Regions from separate parts of the Ruegeria sp. HKCCA0370 genome, predicted to be linked through region 1. Evidence: riboswitches for the same ligand, from Rfam matches in the RefSeq annotation. Region 1 holds a riboswitch; each other region holds the start of a gene.
The links. Region 1 has a riboswitch for cobalamin ahead of GOW31_RS20275 (hypothetical protein). Riboswitches for the same ligand answer to the same signal wherever they lie in the genome.
Positions count from the first base shown of each region.

Region 2: another riboswitch for cobalamin. It lies ahead of GOW31_RS18595 (aromatic ring-hydroxylating dioxygenase subunit alpha); the one in region 1 lies ahead of GOW31_RS20275 (hypothetical protein).
Region 3: another riboswitch for cobalamin. It lies ahead of GOW31_RS12195 (DUF1636 domain-containing protein); the one in region 1 lies ahead of GOW31_RS20275 (hypothetical protein).

Region 1 is NZ_WQEP01000014.1:47,992-51,263, forward strand. It holds gene rsgA (ribosome small subunit-dependent GTPase A) at 1-80, shown strand, start outside; gene GOW31_RS20270 (hypothetical protein) at 120-977, opposite strand; cobalamin riboswitch at 1,111-1,333, shown strand; gene GOW31_RS20275 (hypothetical protein) at 1,424-1,831, shown strand; gene GOW31_RS20280 (dual specificity protein phosphatase family protein) at 1,823-2,335, opposite strand; gene GOW31_RS20285 (DNA polymerase III subunit gamma/tau) at 2,506-3,272, shown strand, end outside.
Region 2 is NZ_WQEP01000010.1:151,742-155,013, reverse strand. It holds gene GOW31_RS18600 (hybrid-cluster NAD(P)-dependent oxidoreductase) at 1-694, opposite strand, end outside; gene GOW31_RS18595 (aromatic ring-hydroxylating dioxygenase subunit alpha) at 700-1,953, opposite strand; cobalamin riboswitch at 2,035-2,239, opposite strand; gene GOW31_RS18590 (hypothetical protein) at 2,294-2,503, shown strand; gene GOW31_RS18585 (hypothetical protein) at 2,817-2,990, shown strand; gene GOW31_RS18580 (DUF3833 family protein) at 3,020-3,272, opposite strand, start outside.
Region 3 is NZ_WQEP01000005.1:66,007-69,278, reverse strand. It holds gene GOW31_RS12200 (SLC13 family permease) at 1-1,142, shown strand, start outside; cobalamin riboswitch at 1,370-1,577, shown strand; gene GOW31_RS12195 (DUF1636 domain-containing protein) at 1,669-2,040, shown strand; gene cobW (cobalamin biosynthesis protein CobW) at 2,042-3,097, shown strand; gene cobN (cobaltochelatase subunit CobN) at 3,103-3,272, shown strand, end outside.

The DNA of each region.
Region 1 (3,272 bases):
CGCAGTCCCGGGCGCGGGACAAAGCGTTCGGCAAGATGGTCCGTGGCGTCATGAAGGAAAAGAAACTTCGCAACCGGTGATGGCGGGTCGGGGCCTGGCCCGTTCTGCGCCGCGTCTGATCAAGCGATCAGTCGCGGCCAAACCGCTGCATTGCGCCGGGCAAATGCTCCGATATGACCAACCTCGGACAACCCGAAATCGGCAGGGCTCAGCAGGTGGCGGTTGGCATCGGGGCCGTAAAGATCCGCAAGCCGCCAAACCGCGTCCGGCGGCACCATCTGGTCGTCCTCGAAGGTGAACAAATCCACGGGCGTTCCAGAATCCTTCCACTGCGCCGCAGGTAACTCATGCCCGATTTCAGGCACATAGTTCAAAGGCGCCGTACACCATTTGCGCCACTGCCAATAGACCGATGCCGGCAGATCCGAGCCGAACCCGATCGCCTTTCCGGGAAGGTAGCCAAGGGCTCGGGCCAAAAGCGGGGCATGACCATACCAGAACAATCCTGCCAAACCACGATAGGGCCACGGGTGGTCGCTTACAGTTACCAGCCCCGAACACACACAGATCATCCGGTCAATCAGATCGATATCCGGCTGCACAGGCCCCAACATTGCGCCGATCGAATGGCCGATGGTCCAATGCTGCGAATCGGGAAACCGTCTGCGCATTTCCGCCCGTGCCGCGGGCATGTCGATCAAGGCCCAATCCGCCATGGTCGCACGCGAGTCTTTCAGGCGGCCAGTCAAGGAATGCCCGTAATCGCGATAGTCATAGGTCAGGCAGGCCATACCCTGCTCGGCAGCAAGCCATCGTGCGAAATGACGGTAATAATCGCGCGGCACACCCGTTGCACTGTTCAGCACGACGACGATTTCGGGCGAGGTCAGCGGGCTGTACAACCGAGCAGACAGTGTTTTCTGCCCGGACGGAAAGCGAAACTCTTCGGTCAATACCGTTTGCTCTGTGTCCAACATGATCTCTGGCTTTGCGCTTGGTAAATCCGGTTTCCGAACCTCAACGCCCTCGACACTATGCATGAACCAACATCGTATCCAGCATGACCAAGCGTCCGGCCAAAAGATCGGCTTGACTCGATGCGTGCTCAAACGCTAGCGGTTGTGTGATGGTTTCCGGCCTCCACAAGGGGTCGGGATGAAAAGGGAACACGGTGCGGTAATGTCTGGTCATGCAGGCAACAACCAAATCCGCGACTGCCCCCGCAACTGTAAGCGGTAAGCGATGCCGAAACACCACTGGCCCCGAAGGCTGGGAAGGTCGGCAAAGCGATGACCCGCAAGTCAGGAGACCTGCCATCGGAAACGAAACCGAAACTCGGGCGGGGTGTCCGGGCAGGTCCTGACGGCATCACGCTGTTCCACCTGTCCCCAATATCCTGTCCACCAAGCGCGGAGGGCGCAGGATGATCTGGAAGACAAAAACACATGAATTCAGTGCAACAGTATGTCAGCGGACGGGCAAAACCTGTCCCGCTTTGGCGCGGCTGGCGCGCTCGATATCCGAAGCCATGGCCCAGGCGACCTCGGCCACAAGTGACGATTTCGAGATTGAGGGCAGCAGCGAGCTGTCACATTGCGCCGAAGGATGTCATGCAATTTTCCGCGCGCGATCAGACAGCATTCGTGTCTTTTGCGGAACGCAGCCCGAAACCGCAATTGAGCCGCTGAACGGCTATGCCGACCTGATCTTCGGAAACACGTTCAGTGCGATGCCATCCGGCGTCGTGAAGACCCCACCCTGCGCGATGATCGAAGTTTCCACGATCCGGCCTCGAAAACCTGCTTGCGCGCCCATGCAGATTTCAATCTGAATCCAGACTGACCTGTGCCTGGGCGCGCCGAGAGGCCCAGGCCAGTTGCGCATCCGTTTCGACGGCGCAAGGGCGCACCGCCCGCAATCGTTGCAGCGCCGTGTCCGCGCGTTCGCCGCATTCGACCATAAGCCGAAGGACAACCATACCTGACCTGCCACATCCCCCGCGGCAGTGTACCAATACGCGACCTCCGCCGGAAAGCGCGTGCCGGGCCGCGGCGCTGACGGACGGCCACGCGTCATCAATCGCTTTTGTCGGCGCTCCGAAATCTTCGATCGGCAGGTGAACCCATCGGCTGGCGCGGCTTTGAATATCGCTGCCAAATTCCTGCGCCCCGTCCTGAAGCATTTCGACATCCGTCGTCATCGAAACAACAAGCCCCGGCTGCCAGGCTGCGATCATATCCAGATCGCTGGAGTAATCTCCGCCGCGTCCGGGCATCGAGGTCAGCGCCAGCGTTCCGCCACCGACTTGCAGGGCGTAGATCACCAACTGCGACATGAATCCTGTCCTCCCCAAAGAACTCTTTACAAAATGAGCCATTAAATCCGCTGATGCAGTTTAGTGCGAAAGCGACTCGTTTCTAAATCAAAAATCATCGCGCCCCGCTGTGGACGCGGGCAACGGTGGCCACTACGCTGTGCCCAAGCACCGAATCCCAACGAGAAGACATGACAGACAGCTCCAACCCCGCCTATCAGGTTCTCGCCCGCAAATATCGCCCGGAAACCTTTGCCGATCTGGTGGGTCAGGATGCCATGGTGCGCACCCTGAAAAACGCGTTCGCGGCCGACCGGATCGCGCAGGCCTTCATCATGACCGGTATTCGCGGCACCGGCAAAACCACGACCGCAAGGATCATCGCCAAGGGGATGAACTGCATCGGACCCGACGGAACCGGTGGCCCCACGACCGAACCCTGCGGTCAGTGCGAACATTGTGTCGCCATCATGGAAGGCCGCCATGTCGACGTGATGGAGATGGACGCCGCCAGCCGTACGGGCGTCAACGACATCCGCGAGATCATTGACAGTGTCCGCTATCGCGCCGCCAGCGCGCGTTACAAGATTTATATCATCGACGAGGTTCATATGCTCTCGACCAGCGCGTTCAACGCGCTGCTCAAGACGTTGGAAGAACCGCCCGCGCATGTGAAGTTCATCTTCGCAACCACTGAAATCCGCAAAGTCCCTGTCACCGTGCTGTCCCGCTGCCAGCGTTTCGACCTGCGCCGGATCGAACCCGAAGACATGATTGGCCTGCTGCGCAAGATCGCCGAAGCGGAAAGCGCCCAGATTGCAGAAGACGCGCTGGCATTGATCACCCGAGCAGCGGAAGGATCGGCCCGGGATGCGACCTCGTTGCTGGATCAGGCGATATCGCACGGGGCTGGCGAGACGACCGCCGATCAGGTCCGAGCAATGCTTGGACTGGCGGA
Region 2 (3,272 bases), on a different contig from region 1:
CTTGCATGAAGAGCTCAGGACCGCAGCAATAGACTTCGCGCTCAAGGTAATCCGGCGCCATCAGCCCCAGCATCAATTGGTTGAACTGACCCTGATATCCCGTCCATGGGCGGTAGCGGTCCGGCTCTTCCACCACGAATTTCAGGTCCAAACCATCCGTGCGGCTGGCCATCTGTTCCAAGCGCTGGCGGAAGATGATCTCGGATGGCCTTTTGGCGCAGTTGATGAAGACAACGTCCAGATCGCGGCCTTCGTCCCACATGCAGGTGGTCATCGACATCATCGGAGTGATGCCCGAGCCAGCCGAGATAAACAGGAACTTGCGTGCATCGCTCAATGCGTTGGTGAACAGGCCCGCAGGCCCAATGGCCTTGAGCCGCATGCCGGGTTGAAGATTGTCCAGCATCCAGCGCGTGCCGATACTGTCGGGTTGCGCTTTGGCGGTGATGGTGATCGACCGCGGCCGCGATGGCGACGATGAGATCGTGTAGGTGCGATGCACAACGCCTCCGGGCTGGCCGGGCGCCGGAATCTCGAGCGTCAGGAACTGACCGGGGTGATAGGCGAACTGCGCCCCCGAGGGGGCACGGAACGAAAAGCTGGCAGTGTTCGGCATCTCGGGCACGACCGAGACACATTCCAGCATCTCTCCATCCTGCCAGACGGCTGATGAAAGCGTGTTCAGGTCTTTCATCAGACTTACTCCGCCGCAATGGAGTCAGGGGCCAGGCGGGCCGACACTGTGTTGCAATACCAATCCACGAATTGCAGCACGCCGGATTCCTGAATGGCTGAATATGGGCCGGGCACATAGGCCGGGCTGTTGATGCCCTGCTGGTTGTCCTCGACCACCTGTCGATCTTCGTCATTCGTGGCGACCCAGACTTCGGTCAGGCGTTTCACGTCATAGTCAACGCCTTCAACCGCATCCTTGTTGACAAGCCATTTGGTCGTGACCTCGGTCTCTGTCGGGCTGATCGGCGTGACGCGGAAAACAATCGAGTGGTCGGCAAGAAAGTGGTTCCACGTGGTCGGATAGTGGAACTTCAAAAGCGATCCCGCATCCGCAAAGGGCGACCGGCCCAACCAGCGGCGCACGGCGGATTTCCCGTCCATCGTATAGCTCTCGGCGCCTTCTTTCAGCGGCATCCGCGCCAGACGGTATTGGCCGTCCTCGTGCAGGTAGAACTGCGATGGCATACCCGCTGCCTGGCACCTGTCGAAATGGGCTTGCATATAGGCTGGGGTTTCACCGCCTTCGATCCCCGTCACGCCCGGATCATCAGGGAAGGTCCGGCACAGCGCAGGGTGGTTGCCGCCGCAGTGATAGCACTCGCGATTGTTTTCCCAGACCAGTTTCCAGTTGCCGTTCTCGATGATCGTGCTTTCGAAGGCGACCTTGGCATTCGCAAGATCATGCGGCTCAAGATACGGGCGCGCGATATTGGCGAACGTGTCAAAATCCGGGGCGACATCCGCCAGACAGATGTAAACCAACCCGGCCAGCTCGCGGCAATGAACTGTCTTCAAACCATGCTGTCTGGGATCAAACTCCGGCCCCATGTCGCGGGCCCACAGCAATGAGCCGTCAAGTTCGTAGGTCCATTGGTGATACGGGCAAACCAGCTTCGGCGCGTTGCCTTTTGCCGCCTTGCATATGATCGAGCCGCGATGGCGGCAGGTGTTGTGAAACGCCCGGATCTGGTTGTCGGCGCCGCGCACGATGATCACGCGATAGGCACCCACGTTGAATGTTACATAGTCGCCGGCTTTCACCAGTTCGCAGGCAGGAATGGCAAAGAGCCATTCGCGAAAGTGGATGGTTTCCAGGTCGGTCTGAAAGATCTCGGGGTCGGTGTAAAAGGCCCGTTCCAGAGCATAGCCCGGGATTCGACGCGCCAACAGGTTTTGGACATTGTTCACTTCTGGCTCTCCTGCCGCGCCCCGCGGCATTGCTTGGGCAGATGACAGGGAGGAACCGTCCGGAGGCGCGCGAGGACCACGTCCGAAACCCGTGCCCCCACCGCCACCCGCGGTTTGACATATCTGCAAGGCTGGTTTCCGGACTTGAAAGGGGCTTGCACCCGGTTGCGACACCTTCCCGGGATCCTCGTCCCAGTGGTTGATTGTCGAACCTGACCTTCCTTACCGTTGCGGGGGCAGTGCCGGAATTCCACCGGCTTCCCAATTCTCCGCTGTCTGAGAATCAAGCAGCGGCACCTCACGATGGCAGCCTACTTTTTACCCGCTTGGGCGCTGAAATGCTTGCGACATTTCCGGTTTCAAAACAGACATGGAAATTTTCCGGCAGAGTGGACGGCGCCGGGATCACGGTCCTTGGCACAGGGGCGTGGCAGGCCCGCCAGCACGGCGTTTTGCAGGGGCCAATGGCCTTGCGATGGATGCGGCCACGTCTGACATCGGCGCCGTCAAATTGTCCCCCAACCGCGACGGCGAAGGCCCGGCTGCTCTGATCAGAAACGAAACCTTGCGCGTCGCCTGACCTTGGCTGGGAAAGAGAGTGTCAGGCCAAAGGAAAGCGGTTTGCAGCAATGCCCGTTTGGGTGACGTTGATCCGTGCGGGATGGTGCTGGCTTGCCATGAGGCAGGTAAAGACGGCGAATATCCGTCATGCGAGAGTTGCCAGCCCATCCTGTCAACGGATGGTAGAAAACTCGTTTTGTCCATAAAAAATTGTCTTTTTTCGGAAAAACCATTACGTTTTCCGACAATGGTGGAAAACACCGGAGGCAGTAAGAGAGCAGATGCCAAAACCGAAAACAGGTGTTTTGCGGACAAGGGTTCCTGCGCGCCTCATGGGAAAACGGGATGGTCTGTTTTTCCTCTGGGGGCAGATAGAACGCGCGCGTTTGAAAATCGAATGCGGCGAACGCGCCGAGGGCGCAGCCTCGGACGGGCCAAGGGCGAACACGGCCGGAGAGGTCAAGGGATCGACGACCGCATTGGTGGACGAGTTTATTTTCTACTGACTGTTGTGATGAAACCGGGCCTGGCGGCCCTATTTCTTCTCGAAGAACAGGATGACTTCACCCAGACGGACGCCATAGCGTGAGACATACGCGCGGTTCAGCAGACGGTCGTCATCCAGCAGCCACATCCAGTCGTCGAACTTGACACGCATGGTCCCGTCCTTGATCGGCAGGTCGATCTTGTATTTCCAGTTGAACGTATCCCCGCGTTCAATCCCGCTGGCGGTGCCCAGTACGCCAGGCGCCGTACCGGTCCATGTATCCTCTCCGGTTTTGGTCAAT
Region 3 (3,272 bases), on a different contig from region 1:
CCGATGTGTTCGAAGTCGTGGTGCCCGAGGACAGCCCTTTGGTCGGCGAGATTCTGGCCGACATCAACCACGAAAACCACCTGTACATCATTTCCACCTTCTATCGCGGCAAAACCTCGATGGTTCAGGTTTTGACAGCGGAAATAGCAGCGCCGTGTCGGCTGGCCATCGTCGGCCGCCGTTGGGAGGTCGAGAAGTTCGCCGAGAAATACGGGCTGACCGTTCTTCCGGATTTGGACATTTTCGTCGAAGAGTTCGCCCCAACCAATGCAGGCGTGGCCGAGGTGGTCATCACGCCCGACAGCAAGCTGATCGGCAAATGCCCCCGCGAGCTTTTGTTTCGCAAGACCTACGGGATGTCGCTGCTGGCCATTCACCGCGGCGAAGAGACGCTGAGCCATGTCGAGACCGAGGATCACGAATCCACTCAGATCGGGCTCGAAAAGTTTCAGGCGGGCGACATGCTTGTGGCGCATACCAGATGGGACAACCTGATGCGGATCAAACGAGATCCGGATTTCGTCGTTGTGACGACGGACTTTCCTCAGGACGAGTTGAGGCCGCAAAAAGTCGGCTGGGCCCTGGCATTCTTCGCCATTTCGCTATCGTTGATCCTGTTCACGGACGTCCGGCTTTCACTCTGTCTTCTTACCGGCGCGGTGGGCATGATGCTGACCCGTGTGCTCAGCGTGGACGAGGCGTACCGCGCGGTCGGATGGAACACCGTATTCCTGCTCGCCTGCCTCATACCTTTGGGACAAGCCGTGCAGAACACAGGCACGGCCGCGTGGATCGCGCAGCAGATCATGATAATTCTGGACGGCTGGCCGCTCTGGTCGCTGCAAACCGGCATCGCCATTCTGGCGACGGCCTTTTCTTTGGTCATGTCCAATGTGGGGGCCACGGTTCTGCTGGTGCCTCTGGCGGTATCGATTGCGGTGGCGGCGGGTGGAAACCCGGCCGTCTTTGCCCTGACGGTCGCCATATCGACCTCGAACAGCTTCATCATCCCAACCCATCAGGTAAACGCGTTGATCATGGGTCCGGCCGGATACAAGGTGATGGATTTCGTCCGCTCCGGCGGAATAATGACGGCGCTGTTTCTGGTCGTCTCGCTGCTCATGATAAACGTCATCTATTAGCGCAAGAGGATCCAGGGTGTTCGGTGGTCTTTTCCCATCATCTGGACAGGTTCAGCCGAGGCACCCGTTCACCATAGTCTACGCCCCTTGCTGAAATACCGTTCGTCGCCGGGCCCACCTCAGGCTGGGTCCCGGCACACCATGCCGCCCATCGACGCCCACAGGTCGCTTTCCATGCCTCTGCATCATTGTTGCACGCGACTCGCTTGACAAGCAGGCCAGCGGTGCCGCATGTCCCTTTCGTTGGTGTCGGTGAGAGCCGATGAAAAGGGAATGCGTCAACGGTCTTGCCGCCAAACGCAGCCGCCCCCGCGACCGTGAACGGAGAGGATGCCCAATGCCACTGGCCCGAAAGCCGGGAAGGCGGGACATCCGACAGAGGCCCGCCTCTGGCATCCGCAAGCCGGGAGACCTGCCAACAACCGAAGTTGAAACCGGGCGGGGTGTTCCGGTGTCGGGTCCATGACCACTTGTGGCCCGCATGAAACCCCGTCCCCCGCGAAGAGGATTTGGGGGGATGAGAGACATGACCGAGACCGCACCAGTCGAGTTGCTGGTCTGTACTACCTGCCGTCGCGGCCTGCCTGTCGAAGATGATGCGCAACGCCCGGGCGCTTTGTTGCACAAGGCCCTGGAACAGGCAGACCTGCCCGACGGTGTCACCCTGAAAGCCGTTGAATGCCTGTCAAACTGCGATCAAGGCTGTTCGATCGTGTTGCGCGGGCCGGGCCGCTGGACATTCGTGTATGAAAACCTGAACGAAACAGATCATGTCGACGTCATCGTCGACGGCGCGACCAAGTATCTGGCCACGGAAGATGGTTTGGTGAAATGGCGCGAACGCCCCGAACACTTTCGCAAGAACTGTGCCTCGCGCATTCCCCCGATTGGAGCCTGACATGTCGAACCTCGAAAAACTCCCCGTCACAGTGATCACCGGCTTTCTGGGCTCGGGCAAGACCACTTTGGTGCGTCACCTGATGCAGAACCCACAGGGCAAGCGCCTTGCTGTCGTGGTCAACGAGTTCGGCGATGTGGGCGTCGATGGCGACATCCTGAAATCCTGTGCCATTCCTGATTGCCCGGCGGAAAACATCATGGAACTGGCCAATGGCTGCATCTGCTGCACCGTGGCAGATGATTTCATTCCTACCATCGAGGCCCTGATGGCGTTGGAGCCGCGCCCGGATCACATCCTGATCGAAACCAGCGGTCTGGCCCTGCCGAAACCGCTGCTCAAGGCATTCGACTGGCCTGACATCCGCTCGAAGATCACCGTCGACGGCGTGATCGCCTTGGCCGATGCCGAGGCTGTGGCCGCAGGCCGTTTCGCGCCCAATGTCGAAGCGGTGGACGCCCAGCGCATGGCCGATGACTCGATCGACCACGAAACGCCCCTGTCCGAGGTGTTCGAGGATCAGATCTCGTGCGCCGACATCATCCTGCTGACCAAGCCCGACCTCGCCGGCCCCGAAGGCGTGGCCAAAGCGCGCGAGATCATCGCCGCCGAGGCGCCGCGCCCCCTGCCCGTCGTCGAAGTGGCCGAAGGTGCCGTGGACGTGCGCGTTGTGCTGGGTCTGGAAGCCGCCGCCGAGGATGACATGGACGCCCGCCCCTCGCATCACGACGGCCATCACGATCACGAGCATGACGATTTCGAAAGCATCATCGTCGAGCTGCCCGAGCAGACCGATCCGGCCCAACTGGTCGCCAATATCGAACGCCTCGCCAATGAACTGAACATCCTGCGCGTCAAAGGGTATGCCGCCGTTCAGGGCAAACCCATGCGCCTGCTGGTTCAGGCGGTAGGTGCCCGCGTGCGTCACCAGTATGACCGCCCGTGGGAACCCGGTGAAGACCGTCGTTCGCGTCTGGTCGTCATCGCCGAGCATGACGATATCAAAGAGGCGGAAATCCGCGAAATCCTCGTGGGTGTGCGTGAGGCTGCCGAGTAAGACACATGCACGTCGTCTTCCGCGAAAGCCACGGGCTCGAGGAAACCGAGACCCCAACCGAACTGGGCCAGAGCCCGGCGGATCTGGTGGTGCTGTCCTTTTCGGACAGCGATCTGGGGGCTTTCGCGGCTGGCTGGCATCGCGGCGGCGGACCGGAAGGGCGAATGCCGACCCT